3 regions of the Mesorhizobium sp. BR1-1-13 genome follow, and region 2 is predicted to be linked to each of the others. Evidence: predicted binding sites of a transcription regulator. Region 2 holds the regulator's gene; each other region holds the start of a gene.
The links. The regulator LexA, encoded in region 2, represses DNA repair genes until DNA is damaged. The targets are predictions, from matches to a motif close to TGTTCNNNNTGTGTTCNG.
Positions count from the first base shown of each region.

Region 1 (3,275 bases), on a different contig from region 2:
TTCCGGCACGAAGCCGCCGGCTTTGATCTTCTCGACGGCTGCCTTGGCTTCCGGCTTTGCCTGAGGATCCGACGGGAAGACGAACATGGTGCCTTCGCCGGCCGGGCCGGCAACCTGCCAGAACTCCGGCGAGGCTATCGAATCGGGCATGATCAGCTGGAACTTGATACCCTGTTCCGCCGACTGGCGCAGGATCAGGCCAGCCTCCGGGTGATAACCGCCGAAATAGACAACGTCGGCCTTGAGGTCCTTAAGCTTGGTGACCAGCGCCGAATAGTCCTTTTCGCCGGCGTTGATGCCTTCATAGTCCACTTCCTTCAGGCCGCCGGCATTCATCGTCGCCTTGACCGCATCGGCAACGCCCTGACCGTAGGCACTCTTGTCATGCAGGATGACGACGTTCTTGCCGGCATATTTCTTCGCGATCCACGGGCCTATGAAGGCGCCCTGCGCATCGTCACGCGTGTAGAGGCGCATGATCGTCGGCCAGCCGGCCTTCGCTGCGGCGTCGGTCAGCACCGGGTTCGAGGAGGCCGGGCTCATCATCAGGGCACCGGCTTCGGCATAGACGGCGGAAGCCGGAATGCTCGAACCCGAGCAAGCGTGGCCGTCGATGAACTTGACGCCGTTGGCGACGATACGGTTGGCGACCGAAACCGCCTGCTTCGGGTCGCACTGGTCATCCTCGATATCGAGCTTGATCTGGCGACCGTCAACACCGCCGGCGGCATTGATCGCGTCGGCGGCAGCCTGCGCGCCCTGCTTGAACTGATCGCCGATGGTGGCGAGTTGTCCGGTCATCGGACCGACCACCGAAAAGGTGATGTCGTCGGCAAAGGCGACCGGCGTGCTCATCATCAGGCCGAAAATGGCCGCGTTCAAAATACTCAATTTTTTCATTGTGGTATGACTCCTCCACTCACGCGCGGCCGCCCCGGCCACGCTTCTTCCAGAGAGGCCGGACAATTTCATCCTTCGTGTGGCCTGTCTAGGCGCATTGACGCCGCTCGATTGGGCCTGCGAAGCATCGCTGGAGCAAAAAGGCAAAAGCCGCGCCGGCCTTGTTCCGGCCGGTCGCGGCTTTGCCTGTCGAGCTGTTTCTCAAGCGCCCCCGCACTCGAACCCAACTCGCCTTCCCTGTCTTCCTGCTGGCCTTGATCTTTCCGAAAACCGGATCATGGCCGCCGCGCCGCTGGCCCTGTCGGGCGTGCCGCGTTCTTGGTTTGCCGCGTGGCCGTCTTACCGCGGCCTTGTCCTTGCCCGGCGGACCGGAAGGCCGCCCTGCCTTGTCTCCAAATTCAGTGCATCGTCATCCATTCGCGGGCTTCGCGCAGCGCCTTGGCGATCTCGACCTTCGACATTGCAGCCGACAGTTCCGAGCGCAATTCCGCAGCGCGAGCCGAACCCTTGATCGCGGCGATGTTGAACCATTTGTGGGCGGCCACGACATCGGTCTCGCAATCGCGGCCCGTCGCATACATCATCCCCAGTTCGAAAAGAATGTCGGCCTGGGCAGTTGCCCCCATGGCGCCGAAGCCTGCTTCAAGCATTTCAAAACGTGCCATTTTTCAACCCTCTCTTCCGGCCCTGTCTGGCTCCCGAGAGCTGCCTCCGTTTGTCTGTCCGGGCTGCTCTTTCGATGCTTTCGAGAATGCCGCTCAGGCTTGAATCCGTCGTTAAATGGCGTGCTTAATTTGAGGAAAACAAAGCTAAAACAATAGGTAAACGTGGAAATTCGTTAAGGATACAAAGCCAGCGATTCAGCCGGATAGCGCCAAATTTGACGAAAATTTTCGCGAGCGGAATCAACACTCCGCTAACCACGCGAAACAAACGCCGCGCATGCATGCATTCATTTCCCCGCCGACATTGCTTCCGTCGACGCTTCTGAATTGCCAAAGCTTCCGCTGCGGCACCGCTTTTGTTTTGCAGGGAGCTGGATTAGCTTACGTTTGCGTAAGCGGCAGACCGGCGGGCGGAGCCTCCTGCCGGGTATCCAAGGGAGGAAAGATGTTTCGAAAAGCAAGCCTGGCCCTGGCGGCCACTTTGATCCTGACCGGTGTGGCCTGGGCCGATCCGATCGAGGGAAACTGGAAGACGCAGGCCGGCGATACCGCGGCCATCGGGGGCTCGGGTTCATTTTCCATCACGCTGAAGTCTGGCAAATATGCCGGCAAGACCATCGGTTCGCTCAAGGCGTCCGGCGACAACAAATACACCGGCAGCATAACCGACCCGGCAAACGACAAGACCTACTCCGGCAAGGCGACGCTGTCGGGCACCTCGCTGAAAATGAGCGGTTGCGTGCTCGGCGGGCTGATCTGCAAGAGTCAGACCTGGCACAAGCTCTGATCGACCCCATCCTTGCGACATGAAAACGGGGCCGGCAGGCCCCGTTTTCGTTTCATGATCCTGGCACGCTGTGCCGGCGGCCATGCTCCTTATGGCCAGCGCCGCCTCAAAACTCATCAACCAATTTGAACGGCAGATGAACGCCGGCATCAGGGCCGGTTCAGTCGTGCCCGGGCATTCTCCTGCGTGTTGAAGGAGACACGACCAATGCTCGCCCGCCGCTTCACCATCGTCTGCCTGCTGGTGAGCCTGTTTGGAATGTTCTTCGCCATCCTCGTCGCCGAAGCGGGCCGTTCGGCCCGTTCCTGGGACGAGGCCAGTTCCAGAACCTGCCGCCTCGCCTGCCCGACCACCCTTCGCCCCTGAGACAGAAACCAAAGACCTGACCAAACACAAAACCTCGAAAGAAAAGCAAAGACCATGAACCGCATCGCCGCAAACCTCTTCAAGACCGTTCGGCTTCTGCCGCGGGCGGCGCTCATCCTGGTGCTTCTTGCCGCGCCGGTCCTGGCTGTGCCGATGATGCGTGCCGATGCCGGTTCCACGATCGAGGCGCCAGCCATGAAGAAATCCGGCGTCGGTTTCGTGCTGCTGGTCAGCCTGCAGCGCGGATAAATTGCGCCTTCGATCGGGACACCCCTCCCAACTGCGATTCCAAATCTCTATATTGGGCCATGGAAAAGCGAATCTATCCCCAGGCCATCGAATCTGTCGTCATGCCCGAGCCTTTTGGCCGGCAAAGCTTCGACACCGCTGAAAAAGCAGTCGCGGCACTGCAAGCACTCTACGAGCGAAACACCAAGTTCCTGCGCGACTCCTTCGCGGCACTCGCCGCCGGCGGCGACAACAGCAAGCGCTACCGCGCCTTCTACCCGGAGATCGGCGTCACGACCAATTCGTTCACCCAAATCGATTCACGCCAG
Region 1 is NZ_JAIUIH010000002.1:10,368-13,642, forward strand. Features, by position in the region: gene LB533_RS04540 (branched-chain amino acid ABC transporter substrate-binding protein) at 1-900, opposite strand, end outside; gene LB533_RS04545 (sel1 repeat family protein) at 1,299-1,565, opposite strand; gene LB533_RS04550 (DUF2147 domain-containing protein) at 2,011-2,352, shown strand; gene LB533_RS04555 (hypothetical protein) at 2,560-2,718, shown strand; gene LB533_RS04560 (hypothetical protein) at 2,773-2,967, shown strand; gene LB533_RS04565 (AMP nucleosidase) at 3,069-3,275, shown strand, end outside.
Region 1: a site for LexA is predicted at 1,700-1,717, ahead of LB533_RS04545 (sel1 repeat family protein). Genes of this name have one in related genera too.

Region 2 (3,275 bases):
GAAACGGGCCGGCTGTTTTGCCGCCGGGGCAAGGGCTGGCCGCATAGAGGCGCAAGAACAGGGTGAACGCCCGGTTCGATCTTTGCTCGATTTCCGGCCGAGGCAACTCCTCGAGCACCCCGACGATCCGGCGAACCTGGAGATCGCCGATCAAAAGACTGATGTAGATGTCGGCGGCTTCGACAGGATCGTCACAGGCGATCAGGCCGGCCCGACTTGCGGTTCGAAGCAGGTCGCCGACAAGCGGCATTATGGTATTGCGGCCGAATTGCGCGATCGATTGGCCCAGCGTGCCTGTATCGTTGACGTCGCCGGCTGCGGCGCGATTGAGCGCCACCGCCTTGTCGCCCGTCACAAGGGTCAGCAGGACTGGCCCGAGCGAATTCAGGGTTTCGAGTGGATCGCGCGCTTGGTGAAGAGCGTCCTCCAGCAGCTTCCTTGCTTCTCCCGCATTGGCTTCGATCAAGGATCGAAACAGGACCTGCTTGTTGCCGTACCAGTTGTAAAGGGTTTCGTTCGAGGCCGATGCCCGCTTGGCGATGGCAAGCAGGGAGGCGCTTTTGTAGCCGGTTTCCCGGAGCACCGCATAGGCGGCCTCCTCTATCCGTTCGCGTCGCGCGGCCTGCTTCGGCGTGGTCATTGGTGTTCCTCTTCGAAAACCGTACATTATTATACGGTTTAGTCAAGCGAACGGGAAGCAAGGAGCGAACGAACGCAGCCCGTCGCGTCCGGTGATGTCTGGCCACTTTCCGGCAGGAAGTTGGCATTTTGGTTTCGTTTCGTTCACGAGCCGCGGAGATTTTGATCCGCCCCGAAAGGCAGCCGGCACCTGCCGGTCACACAGTTTTCAGGCTTGTACCAAGAGTGGAGATCGGCCGGGCCACAGGCCATTAACCAAAATAGTTTCAAAGAGCCTGAGAGCGCATTGACGACGGATCGCGTTGGCAGGATGCTGGCTGCGGGAGGGCGTTTCGTTTCCGCCGCCTTAACAAATTCATTAAACTTTAAATGGTTGCGGAACACAACTGGAACAGATAGTGTTTGTTCTGGGTTTGTTTTCTGATTCTGGTTCCAGACCCTTCGTGCAATGCCTTTGGGGGCCGCCATGCTCACGCGCAAGCAACATGAACTCTTGATGTTCATCCATGAACGGCTGAAGGAAAGCGGCATTCCGCCGTCCTTCGACGAGATGAAGGAAGCGCTGGACCTCGCCTCCAAGTCGGGAATTCATCGGCTGATCACAGCGTTGGAGGAGCGCGGCTTTATTCGCCGCCTGCCCAACCGGGCGCGCGCACTGGAGGTGCTGCGCCTGCCGGACTCGATCGCGCCGGGTCTTAACGCGGCAAAGAAGTTCTCCCCGAGCGTCATCCAGGGCAGCCTCGGACAGGGCAGCCCTAGCCGGCAGATCAAGCCGGCGACGTCTTCGCGTCTGCCCGCTGCCGGCAATGACGACGACGCGGTTTCAGCGGTGTCGATCCCGGTCATGGGCCGTATCGCTGCGGGCGTGCCGATCGACGCTATCCAACATCAGACGCATTCCATTTCGGTGCCGCCGGACATGATCATGGGCGGCGAGCACTATGCGCTGGAGGTCAAGGGCGATTCGATGATCGAGGCCGGCATCTTCGACGGCGATACGGTCATCATCCGCAACGCCGACACCGCAAGTCCCGGCGAGATTGTCGTGGCCCTGGTCGACGAGGAGGAAGCGACGCTGAAGCGCTTCCGTCGCAAGGGCGCCTCGATTGCGCTTGAGGCCGCCAATCCGGCCTATGAAACACGTATTTTCGGACCGGACAGGGTCAAGGTGCAAGGCAAGCTGGTCGGACTGATCAGGCGCTACTGAGCGGGTTCGGCGGTGGGCTTTTCGGGTTTACGGTAAGGCGGCAGTCCCCTTGCCTCACGTGAAAATTTTCGCTGTTCGTGCCAGGGCCGATATGGCCTGTCGACGGCAAAGCTGACCTGGGCCGGTGCCGTCGCCGATTGCTGGTCGAAGAATACGGCGGCACTTCCCTTGCGAGCGAGCTGCCGCTTGGTGATGACGAGAACCAGCGGATTGTGGCAGGGGTCGTAGCCCCCGGGGTCGTTGATGACGATCAGATCCGCATAGGCGCAGGCCCTCCAGGCATCCTTGCGATCCTCCACCTGCGCAATGATCGCCCCGGAGGGATGCCGGGCCATGCACAGGCCGGTGAAACAATAGAAAGGCGCTCCCGCCGGAAGTTGCGCGGGATCGAAGATGTCGAACTGTCCGTCTCCGCTGCCGAACAGCTCCGGCGCAACGATGGTTTCGGATTTCAGCGCGCGTTTCCAGTTGTCGACCGTGAATTCGTTCGGGCGCGCCCGGTTGATCGCGAGCTCGCCGCCGCCGATCGGCAGCGCCACCAAGCGGGCATCCTCCGAAATCAGCACGTCCGGCGTGCGCGTGTCCGAGACGGTCAACAGGCCGGCGAGCGCGAAGGGAAGTGCCGCCAGCCGCAGCCATGTCGTGGCCATCGTCGCGATGACCAGGGCGATCGCCACCAGAAGAACGGATTGCTGCGAAATCAACCCGACCGCGTCGACCGGCGAGCGTTGCGAGATCCATCCCGATATGGCGATCATCGCGGTCAGTCCCTTGCCCATCAGATAAAGCGATGGTCCATCGAACCCGAACGGCATCAGCAGCGCACTGGCAACCGCAAGAAACATCACGACGGAAACGATCGGCATGACTGCAAGATTGGCGAACAGGCTGAGCGGCGACACGCGCTGGAAATGCCAGATGGCGAAAAGCGCCGTGGCGCTTCCCGCGATGATCGAGGTCATTGCCAGCCCACCTGTCGCCAGCAGCAGTTTTCGCGTCAGGAGGCCGGGCAAGGTCCGTTGCGGCGGCGGGGTCCGCGCTTTGTCGGCTTTGCGATCCGACCAGCCGGCATAGGCGCCGACCAGGGCCGCGGTGGCGGCGAACGACATCTGGAAGCTCGGCCCTACCACCTCGTGCGGCGACACCACGATGACGGCGATCGCCGAAATCGCCAGGTTGCGCATGGTGAGTGCCGCACGATCGAACAGCACGGCGATCAGCATCACCGCCAGCATGATGAAACTCCGTTCGGCGGCAACGACGACGCCTGAAATGACGAGATAGGCAGCGATCGAGAAAAGGGCGGCTGCGGCCGCGTATTTCTTGACCGGCCGACGGGAAGAGAAGTTCGGGAACAAGGCGAAGCCGCCGCGCAGCAGACCCATGACTGTGCCGGCGACCAGCGCCATGTGCAGCCCGGAGATGGAAA
Region 2 is NZ_JAIUIH010000010.1:102,929-106,203, forward strand. Features, by position in the region: gene LB533_RS21995 (TetR/AcrR family transcriptional regulator) at 1-640, opposite strand, end outside; gene lexA (transcriptional repressor LexA) at 1,106-1,846, shown strand; gene LB533_RS22005 (ComEC/Rec2 family competence protein) at 1,840-3,275, opposite strand, start outside.

Region 3 (3,275 bases), on a different contig from region 2:
TGGCGCACCCATTTCAATTGCCCCGTATTGAGGTCGAGCGCGGTGATCGAGGAGGAGAATTTCTCGACATTGGCGCTGCGGCCGGCGCCGAGCTGGTCCGGCGTCTGGTTGCCTAGCGGTATGTAGAGCAGGCCGAGTTTTTCGTCGGCACTCGGCGTCGACCACATGTTGGGCGAATTGGCGGTGTAGGTCTGGCCTGCCGCCAGCGGCGTGGTCTGGTCGGGATTGCCGGAATCCCAGTTCCAGATCAGCGCGCCGGTGCTGGCATCGAAGGCGCGGATGACGCCGGAGGGCTCCTGCGTCGAATAATTGTCGTTGACGGCGCCGCCGATGATGATCTTGCCGCCCGATATCAGCGGCGCCGAGGTCGAATAGTAATAGCCGGACTTGGGATAAGGCATGCCGGTCAGAAGGTTCAGCGTACCGCCTTCGGCAAACGAGGAGCAGACCTGCCCGTTGGCGGCGTCGAGCGCGATCAGCCGCGCATCCGAAGTCGGCAGGTAGACGCGGGCCGCGCAAGGCTGGCCGGGAGCGATCTTGGCGTCGGCGTAGTAGGAGACGCCGCGGCAGGTCTGGTGCTGGCGGTCCTTGTCGAGCTTGACCTGGGGATCGTAGCGCCACTTCTCCTTGCCCGTGGCCGCATCGATGGCGATGGCGAAATTGTGCGGCGTGCAGATGTAGAGCGTATCGGCGATCTTCAGCGGCGTCACCTGATAGGTGGTCTCGCCGACATCGTCGGGACCTTTCACGTCGCCGGTGCGATAAGTCCAGGCCGGCTGCAGGTTGGCGACATTCTCCGGCGTGATCTGGTCGAGTGGCGAATAGCGCTGGCCATAGGGCGTGCGGCCGTAGAAGTGCCATTCGCCGGCAGGTATGTCGCCGCCGAGATCAGCCGCCGGGGTCACCTTGTCGGTGTCGAGATTGCCGGCAATATCCTTGGGATCGGTCGTCATTGAATAGCCGGCAACCGCCAGCGACGCCAAAACGGCGAGAATGAGCGGCGCGCGGCCATCGGGACCAACAAGGCCCCGCCTCGCCCACGGCGTCAGCAGCCACAACGCGACGAGCACGATGATGCCGCCGCGCGGCCCGAGTTCCCACCAGTCGAAGCCGATTTCCCAGACCGCCCAGGCAAGCGTGCCCAGCACGATCGCGGCGTAGAGCCAGAGCGCGGTGGATCTGCGCCGGTAGAGCAGCCATGCGGCGATGAGGAAGGCGATGCCTGATATGATGTAGTACCAGCTACCTCCCAGTGAAGCCAACCAGATGCCGCCGGCGCCAAGCGCGAGGCCGATGAGGAGGAGAATGAGGGAGGTGATGGTGACAGCCAAGATGATACTCCTTCGACTGTTGCACGCCTCGAGGCGGCCGTGGGCAGCAGGATCCCCTCCCTGCCCTTTGCGCAGCTTTCCCTCACCCGCCCTGCCTGTCAAGCAGGCCGGAAACAATCAGGGGTGGAACAAAACGTAGACAGTTCTGGTCTTTCTCCGCCGAATCACTACATTCGGGGGCGATGTCCGGCTTTTCCGAAGACATGCCCTTTTTCGATGAACCCGATGCGCGGCCCACCGCCCCGTCGGGCATCGCCGCGCGCGCCATGGCTGCCCGCAGCGGCCACAACAACGCGCCCGACTATCTCAAGGGATTGAACCCCGAACAGCGGCTGGCGGTGGAAACGACCGAAGGCCCGGTTCTGGTGCTGGCCGGCGCCGGCACCGGCAAGACGCGCGTCTTGACCACCCGCATCGCCCACATCCTGGCGACCGGAAAAGCCTTTCCCTCGCAGATCCTGGCCGTGACCTTCACCAACAAGGCCGCGCGCGAGATGAAGCAGCGCATAGGCATCCTGATCGGCGAAGGCAATGTCGAGGGCATGCCCTGGCTCGGCACCTTCCACTCGATCGGCGTCAAACTCCTACGCAGGCACGCCGAGCTTGCCGGGCTGAAATCAGACTTCACCATCCTCGACACCGACGACGTCGTGCGGCTGATCAAGCAGTTGATCCAGGCCGAGGGCCTCGACGACAAGCGCTGGCCGGCCAAGCAGTTCGCGCAGATGATCGACGGCTGGAAGAACAAGGGGCAAGGCCCGGCCGATATCGCCGAGGGCGATGCGCGCAGTTTCGCCAACGGCAAGGGCCGCGAGCTCTACAGGGCGTATCAGGAGCGCCTGCAGACGCTGAACGCCTGCGATTTCGGCGATCTGCTCTGCCACCCGATCCGCATCTTCCGCGCCAATCCGGATGTGCTGAAGGAATATCACAAGCGCTTCAGATACATCCTCGTCGACGAGTACCAGGACACCAACACCGCCCAATACATGTGGCTGCGGCTCCTGGCGCAACGGCCAAATAGCGGGCGTAGTGCGACGTCTACGGATTTGCATTCGGCCGAAGGCCGCAAGCCCGACCGGGCGTTCGAGCCTTTGCGAGGCCCGCGCGGAGGGCCCGCGCCGGCAGGCGCGGAACAGCCCGTGAGCGAAAACAAAGTCAATATCTGCTGCGTCGGCGACGACGACCAGTCGATCTATGGCTGGCGCGGCGCGGAGGTCGACAACATCCTGCGCTTCGACAAGGACTTTCCCGGCGCCACCATCATCCGGCTGGAGCGCAATTATCGCTCCACCGCGCATATCCTCGGCGCCGCTTCGCACCTCATCGCCCACAACGAAGGCCGCTTCGGCAAGACGCTGTTCACCGATCGCGACGATCCCGAGGATGGCAAGGTCAACGTCCACGCAGCCTGGGATTCCGAGGAGGAAGCGCGCGCTGTCGGCGAGACCATCGAGGCTTATCAGCGCCAGAAGCATAACCTCAACGACATGGCGATCCTGGTGCGGGCGTCTTTCCAGATGCGCGAGTTCGAGGACCGCTTCGTCACGCTCGGTCTCAACTACCGCGTCATTGGCGGCCCGCGCTTCTATGAGCGCATGGAGATCCGCGACGCGCTTGCCTTCTTCCGCGTCGTCGCGCAAGGCGCCGACGATCTCGCCTTCGAGCGGATCGTCAATGTGCCCAAGCGCGGCCTCGGCGAAACCACCATCCGCCAGATCCACGACACGGCCCGCGCGCTGCGCGTACCGATGTTGGAAGCCGCCGCCAAGCTCGCCGAGAGCGATGAATTGAAGCCCAAGCCGCGCGCCGCATTGCGCGAGGTCGCGGCCAATTTCGAACGCTGGCAGAAGGCGCTGGAAACCACGCCGCACACCGAACTGGCCGAGACCATCCTGGAAGAGAGCGGCTACACCGACATGTGGAAGAACGACCGTTCGGTCG
Region 3 is NZ_JAIUIH010000004.1:465,560-468,834, forward strand. Features, by position in the region: gene LB533_RS12980 (glucose/quinate/shikimate family membrane-bound PQQ-dependent dehydrogenase) at 1-1,331, opposite strand, end outside; gene LB533_RS12985 (ATP-dependent helicase) at 1,514-3,275, shown strand, end outside.
Region 3: a site for LexA is predicted at 1,456-1,473, ahead of LB533_RS12985 (ATP-dependent helicase). Genes of this name have one in related genera too.